2 regions of the Halomonas chromatireducens genome follow, and region 2 is predicted to be linked to the other one. Evidence: predicted binding sites of a transcription regulator. Region 2 holds the regulator's gene; the other holds the start of a gene.

Region 1 (3,721 bases), 1.2 Mb from region 2:
GAGGCTACTTCCCGGTGCCGCCGGTGGACAGCTTCCACGATATTCGCGGCGCCATGTGCAACACCCTGGAGGCCATCGGCCAGACCGTCGAAGTGCATCACCACGAGGTGGCCAACGCCGGCCAGAACGAGATCGGCGTCAAGTTCAACACCCTGGTGAAGAAGGCCGACGAGCTTCAGGAGATGAAGTACGTCGTGCATAACGTGGCTCACGCCTATGGCAAGACTGCGACCTTCATGCCCAAGCCGCTGGTTGGTGACAACGGTTCAGGCATGCACGTGCATCAGTCCTTCTGGAAGGATGGCGTCAACCAGTTCGCCGGTGACCAGTACGCCGGACTGTCTGAAATGGCGCTTTACTACATCGGCGGTATCATCAAGCACGCCCCTGCCCTGAACGCCTTCACCAATGCCTCCACCAACTCCTACAAGCGTCTGGTTCCTGGCTTCGAGGCGCCGGTCATGCTGGCCTACAGTGCTCGCAACCGCTCCGCTTCCATTCGCATTCCTTACACCGCCAGCCCCAAGGGCAAGCGCGTCGAGTGCCGTTTCCCGGATCCGACCGCCAACCCTTACCTGTGCTTCGCGGCGATGCTGATGGCGGGTATCGACGGTATCAAGAACAAGATCCACCCCGGCGATGCCATGGACAAGAACCTGTACGACCTGCCGCCGGAAGAGGGCAAGAAGGTTCCGACCGTGGCCAGTAGCCTGGATCAGGCTCTGGAGGCGCTGGATGCCGATCGTGCCTTCCTCACCGAGGGTGGCGTCTTCACGGATGACATGATCGATGCCTATATCGAGCTCAAGATGGAAGACGTGGAGCGTATCCGCATGAGTACGCATCCGGTCGAATTCGACATGTACTACAGCTGCTGAGGCATGCTGCGCGCCCGGTCCGGCAAGGCGGATCGGGCGCTCGGACGCTTCGGTGTCTGATAATCAAAGGGGCTCCGTTCATCTAGGCGGAGCCCCTTTTTGTCGTACACTGGACTCCATGGCTTGATACGACAGGCAGCCGACCGTGACGTCCAACCGATACGGGGCGCTGACGAAGGAGACCGATCCTCATGAAGAAGGCGCTTTTGGTAATCATTGGGCTGCTGGTCGCCTCCTCTGCCCTGGCGACAACCATCTATCGCACCGTCGACTCTCAGGGCAACGTGATCTTCACCGACAGTCCGGGCGGAGGTGGCGAGCCGGTGGAGCTCGCGCCGCTCACGGTGGTGCCCTCCCGGGAGCTACCCGGAAGTGCAGAGCCGCCGCGGGTGGAGGGCGTTGCGCCGCGTGCCAGCGCATCCCCGGGCCAGCCCTTCATGCCCTACGATGTCTTTCGTATCGCTTCGCCAGCGAATGGCGCTGAGCTGGCCGCCAGCCATGCAGGCAACGTGCAGGTGGAGCTTACCATCGAACCTGAGCTGCGGCCCGACCATCAGGCCCGGTTGCTGGTGAACGGCAGGGTGAGCCAGACCGCGATGCACACCGCTGTCTTCATGCTCACCGATCTCGATCGTGGCCAGTACGTGATCCAGGCTGAGCTGCTGGATGGGAGCGGTGAGATTCGCCATCGCACCCAGCCGGTGACGCTCCATGTTCGGCGATCTCCTGCCGGTTGAGGTGGGCTCGGTTCCCCGGCTCGCCCTTCTTTCACCCACCCGTGCCCCAAGGGTGAGCGATTCCCCGCCCCACGCTGGTGGACACTTCTTTATTGCACCATGATAGTGCAGGTCATGGCCGCCACGATGCCCTGAAACGGCGCCAAGCCGTGGGTTTCAAGATTGGCGCGGTTCTTGCTTTAGCTAGGAGTGGCTAGGGTAGTTACAGGAATCCTGGCTTGCACAGGGGTTTCGCCGGCTGCGCGAAACGGGTGCATGTTCACACCAAGAGAAGACCAATGCATCGACGTCTGATGGAACACCTCACCACTGCGGTGCTGCTACTGGATGGCAGCCTGCGCCTGAGCGGGATGAACCCCGCCGCTGAAGCACTGCTGGCGGTAAGTCTTGGGCGCGTGAAGGGGATGCGGCTGTCGACGCTGGTCACCGAGGACGATGGCATGAGCGCGGTGCTGGCCAAGTCACGCGATGATGGCCATCCCTTCACTCAGCGGGAGGTGAGGCTGGCGCTTGTAACCGGTGCGGTGATCACCATCGACTATACCGTGACGCCTCTGTCGGAGGAGGAACTCCTGGTCGAGATGGAGCCTCGCGATCGCTTGCTGCGGATCTCCCGGGAGGAGGCGCTGCTCAACCGGCAGGAGGCGATCAAGGTGCTCTCCCGTGGCCTGGCCCATGAGGTAAAGAACCCGCTGGGGGGGATCCGCGGCGCCGCGCAGCTGCTGGAGCGTGACCTCGATGATCCCGCGCTTGCCGAATTCACCCGTATCATTGTCGAGGAGGTGGACCGCCTGCGGGATCTGGTGGACTGCATGCTGGGCCCGAACCAACTGGTGCGCCATGAGCCGCTCAACATCCATAAAGTGCTCGAGCGGGTGCGTACTCTACTGATGGCCGAGACTCCGATTGTTCAGGTGGAGCGTGACTACGACCCCAGTCTGCCCGACTTCCCGGGTGACGAGGCGCAGATGATCCAGGCCGTGCTGAACGTGGCACGTAACGCCGTGGAAGCCATGGCAGAGGCCGGCACGGAACAGCCGCACCTGCTGATGAGAACCCGGGCACGGCGTCAGTTCACGCTGGGTGCGGAGAGACATCGCCTGGTCTGCGAGGTGGCGCTGATCGACAACGGCCCTGGCGTTCCCGAGAGCCTGCAGGAGACGCTCTTCTACCCCATGGTGTCGGGCCGTGCCGAAGGCAGCGGGCTCGGGCTGTCCATCGCGCAGGGCATCCTGCATCAACATCAGGGCTTGATCGAATGCGAATCCAGCCCTGGTCATACCGAATTTCGCTTGCTTATACCCCTGGAGAGGCGCCATGACTGATGTCGCACGTGTCGCTGTCGTCGATGATGATCGTGCCATTCGCTGGGTGCTGGAGCGCGCCCTGGCCCAGCCCGACCTTGATGTCGAATGCATTGAGCGGGCCGACCTGGCGCTCAGCCGGCTGCTGGACGACCCGCCGGATGTACTGGTTACCGATATTCGCATGCCGGGCATCGACGGCCTGGACCTGATGTCAAGGGTGCGGGATGTGCATCCCGACCTGCCGGTCATCGTGATGACCGCACACTCCGACCTGGATAGTGCGGTTGCCTCTTATCAGGGCGGTGCCTTCGAGTACCTGCCCAAGCCCTTCGACGTCGACGAGGCGTTGGCGCTGGTGCGTCGTGCCGTCGCCCATGCACGGGAGCGCAAGCGGCCGGTCAGCGTGCCCGAGGGGCTGGATGCCGAGATCATCGGCGAGGCCCCGGCCATGCAGGAGGTGTTTCGCGCCATTGGCCGGCTGTCGCACTCCCACATCACGGTGCTGATCAACGGCGAATCGGGTACCGGCAAGGAGCGCGTGGCCCGTGCCCTGCATCAGCACAGCCCGAGAACGGGCAAGCCGTTCATCGCGCTGAACATGGCGGCGATACCACGTGACCTGATCGAGTCGGAGCTGTTCGGCCATGAGAAGGGGGCCTTTACCGGTGCCACCGCCCAGCGCCAGGGGCGTTTCGAGCAGGCTGATGGCGGTACGCTGTTTCTCGACGAGATCGGTGACATGCCTGCCGAGACCCAGACCCGGCTGCTGCGGGTACTGGCCGACGGCGAATTCTACCGG
Region 2 (3,721 bases):
GGCCCTGGCCCAGCAGCGAGACGCCGACCAACCCATCGAAGTCGAGGCCGACCAGCTCGATCTCGACGACACCGCCGGCACCGCCGTCTATACCGGTGACGTGGACATTCGCCGGGGGACCATGCAACTGACCGGCAACCGGGTCGAGATCCGCCGCAACCAGGCTGGCGAACTGACTCGCGCCATCGCCACCGGCGAGCGCGCCTATATCGAGCAGCAGCCCGACCCGGACGAACCCGTGGTGCGTGGCTGGGGGCGAACCATCATCTATCATGTCGCCGAGCGCCGCGTCGAACTGATCGACAGGGCCGAGCTGCATCAGCGGGGCGATACCTTCGATGGCGGCTATCTGGAGTACTTCCTCGATCGCCGCGTGGTTCAGGCTCGTGCCGAGAGCGAAGGTGTCGAAGGGCGCCAGCGGATTCGCATGACCCTGCAACCGGAGCGCTGACGTGGTAATGAAGACCCTGAGAGCCACTCACCTGGCCAAGAGCTACAAGCGTCGCCGTGTGGTACACGACATCAGCCTCTCCATCGAGCAGGGCAGCATCGTCGGCCTTCTCGGCCCCAACGGTGCCGGCAAGACCACTTCGTTCTACATGATCGTTGGCCTGGTCCGCGCCGACGCCGGTGAAGTGCATATCGACGACCTGGACCTGAGCGGGTCGGCCATGCATGAGCGTGCCCGCGCCGGCATTGGCTACCTTCCCCAGGAAGCCTCGATCTTTCGCAAGCTCTCGGTGGCGGATAACATCATGGCCATTCTCGAGACGCGCAAGGACCTGGACCGACGAGGCCGTCATGCGCGCTTGGAAGAGCTGCTGGAAGACTTTCATGTTACCCATATCCGCAACAATCTCGGCATGAGCCTGTCTGGCGGCGAACGGCGACGGGTGGAGATCGCCAGGGCGCTGGCCACCGAGCCGGCCTTCATCCTGCTCGATGAGCCTTTCGCTGGCGTGGATCCTATTTCCGTTGGTGAAATCAAAGGCATCATCCGTCAGCTCAAGGCGCGTGATATCGGCGTCCTGATCACCGACCACAACGTGCGCGAGACATTGGATATCTGCAATACCGCCTACATCGTCGGAGACGGGCAGATCATTGCGGAAGGTGATGCCAATGCCATTCTCGCCAACCGCAGGGTGCGTGAGGTCTATCTCGGCGAGGACTTCCGTCTCTAAACCTGGCGACTCGATCAACACAACTGCCTGCTGTCAATATAAACATGCATATTCGGCACGGAAATTGCGGATGGCATGCTTATTGCACTCAAAACACTTGCAAGTCGAACCATTGGGGGCTAGGGTGGTTTTTTTCGGCAGATGAGCCCCCTATTCTCATGGCCATGAAAGCATCCTTGCAACTCCGTGTCGGCACTCAGCTGACCATGACGCCCCAACTGCAGCAGGCGATTGCGCTGCTGCAGCTCTCGACGCTCGATCTGCGTCAGGAGATCCAGCAGGCGCTGGAAACCAACCCCATGCTGGAACTCGACGACGGCTTCGGCGAACAGACCGCCGAAGCGGTCCAAGACGACGATTGGGCCAGCGAAATTCCCTCTGAACTTTCCACCGACAGCGACTGGTCTGACACCTACCCCGACCATGGCGCCAGCTCGGGCAGCGGCGAAGGACCTGATTTTGAACGCCAGGCCGCCGGGCAGAGCCTGGCCAGCCACCTGATCTGGCAGCTCGCGATGACCGATCTCAGCGAGCGCCAGCGCCAGATCGCCGAGAGCCTGATCGATGCCGTGGACGGCACCGGCTACCTGGCGCAGCCGCTGGAAGAGATTCGCGACGGGCTCCGCCAGCAGGGCCTCGAGGGCCTGCCAACCCGGGAGGTCGAGCAGGTGCTGCTGCGTCTGCAGCAATTCGAACCTACCGGTGTCTTTGCCCGGGACCTGCGTGAATGCCTGATGCTGCAGCTCGCGGCACTACCCGACGACACCCCGCTGCTCCCCCAGGCCAGGCGCCTCGTCCGCCAGTTCCTCGAAGCCCTGGCCAGCGACGATCGCCGACTGCTCAAGCGCCGCCTGGGGCTGGACGATGAGGCCCTGGAGGAGGTGATCGGTCTGATTCGCTCGCTGGACCCGCGCCCGGGCAGCGAGTTCGCCGAGGTGAGTGGCAATTACATCACCCCCGACCTGCTCGCTCACCATGACGAGCGCGGCTGGCGTGTCGAGCTCAACGCCGACGCCCTGCCAAGACTGCGCATCCAGCCCGATTACGTGGCCCTGGTAAGGCGCGCCGACAAGAGCCAGGACAACCAGTTTCTCAAGGATCACCTTCAGGAGGCGCGCTGGCTGATGAAGAGCCTGGCCAGCCGGAACGACACCCTGCTGCGGGTCGGCCGCGAGATCATGGCCCGCCAGCTCGACTTTCTCGAGCAGGGGGAGGAGGCCATGCGGCCACTGATACTGGCTGATATTGCCCAGGCCGTGGATATGCATGAGTCGACCATCTCTCGCGTAACGACCCAGAAATTCATCCACACGCCGCGCGGCGTGTTCGAACTCAAGTTCTTCTTCTCCAGCCATGTCGGCGGCGGAGAAGGCGAAGGCGACGCCTATTCCAGCACCGCGATCCGTGCCCGGATCCGCAAGCTAGTACAGGACGAGCCGCCCCGCAAGCCGCTGTCGGACAGTCGCCTGGTCGATCTGCTGGCCGAGGACGGCATCCGCGTTGCGCGGCGAACCGTCGCCAAGTACCGGGAAGCGTTGGGCATACCCTCCTCAAGCGAGCGCAAGCGATTTCGCTGACCCCAGCCCGCTCTCTTGACCCTTCGCAGGAAACCGGAAAGGGAGGGGTTTGCAGGGCCTCAAAAAGGGTTACAATCGAGGCACCACCCGAAGGACGAAGGAGCCTGTCATGCAAGTCAATATTACCGGCCACCATGTGGAACTGACCGATGCCCTGCGTGACTACGTCAGCGAAAAACTGACCCGCGTGCAGCGCCACTACGACAACATCACCAACGTCCAGGTCACGCTTTCGGTAGAGAAGGAGCGTCAACTGGCCGCCTGCACCCTGCATGCTGCCGGCGCCGACCTTCATGCCGAGGCCACCGATCCCGACATGTACGCCGCTATTGACGCACTGACCGACAAGCTCGACCGTCAACTGGTCAAACACAAGGAAAAAGCCCAGGCCCGCGCCCAGGGCGCCGGCATTCGCTGATTGCCATGACACTGGAAACCATTCTGCCGCCGGAGCGCGCCTTGTTCGGCGTCCCCGGTGGCAGCAAGAAACGGGTGCTGGAATTCTTCAGCACCTTCATCGCACAGAACACGCCGAGCCTCGACAGCCAGGAAGTCTTTGCCCGCCTGATCGGCAGAGAACGCCTCGGTAGCACGGGCATCGGCAATGGGGTGGCCATTCCTCACGCCAGGAGCCCCCACTGTCACAGTCCGGTCGCGGCCTTCCTCCAGCTGGCGGAGCCTATCGATTTCGACGCCATCGACGGCGAGCCGGTCGACCTGGTCTTCGTACTGCTGGTCCCGGAAGAGGCGGACGATACACATCTGGCGCTACTCAGCCAGGTGGCCAGCATCATGAACGATGTCGACACTCGAGTGGCACTGCGCAAGAGCAACAGCCAACGTGAGCTCCACGAGCGGCTCATTGAAGCCATTCGACGACAGACGCCGACGCCGCTCTGACCTTCCCGGGCCGCCCGGCCAGCCAACCAGGAGACCCGCATGCAGCTCGTGATCATCAGT

Evidence for each region. The regulator sigma-54, encoded in region 2, starts transcription at its own class of promoters, with help from an activator protein. The targets are predictions, from matches to a motif close to TGGCACNNNNNTTGCTNT.
Region 1: the regulator sigma-54 is predicted to act here: its motif matches at 1,779-1,796, upstream of glnL (nitrogen regulation protein NR(II)).

Annotation. Positions count from the first base shown of each region.
Region 1 covers NZ_CP014226.1:23,007-26,727, forward strand. Annotated here, with positions in the region: gene glnA (glutamate--ammonia ligase) at 1-878, shown strand, start outside; gene LOKO_RS00110 (DUF4124 domain-containing protein) at 1,070-1,615, shown strand; gene glnL (nitrogen regulation protein NR(II)) at 1,867-2,940, shown strand; gene ntrC (nitrogen regulation protein NR(I)) at 2,933-3,721, shown strand, end outside.
Region 2 covers NZ_CP014226.1:1,215,723-1,219,443, reverse strand. Annotated here, with positions in the region: gene lptA (lipopolysaccharide transport periplasmic protein LptA) at 1-451, shown strand, start outside; gene lptB (LPS export ABC transporter ATP-binding protein) at 459-1,184, shown strand; gene LOKO_RS05690 (RNA polymerase factor sigma-54) at 1,343-2,761, shown strand; gene hpf (ribosome hibernation-promoting factor, HPF/YfiA family) at 2,871-3,179, shown strand; gene ptsN (PTS IIA-like nitrogen regulatory protein PtsN) at 3,185-3,661, shown strand; gene rapZ (RNase adapter RapZ) at 3,701-3,721, shown strand, end outside.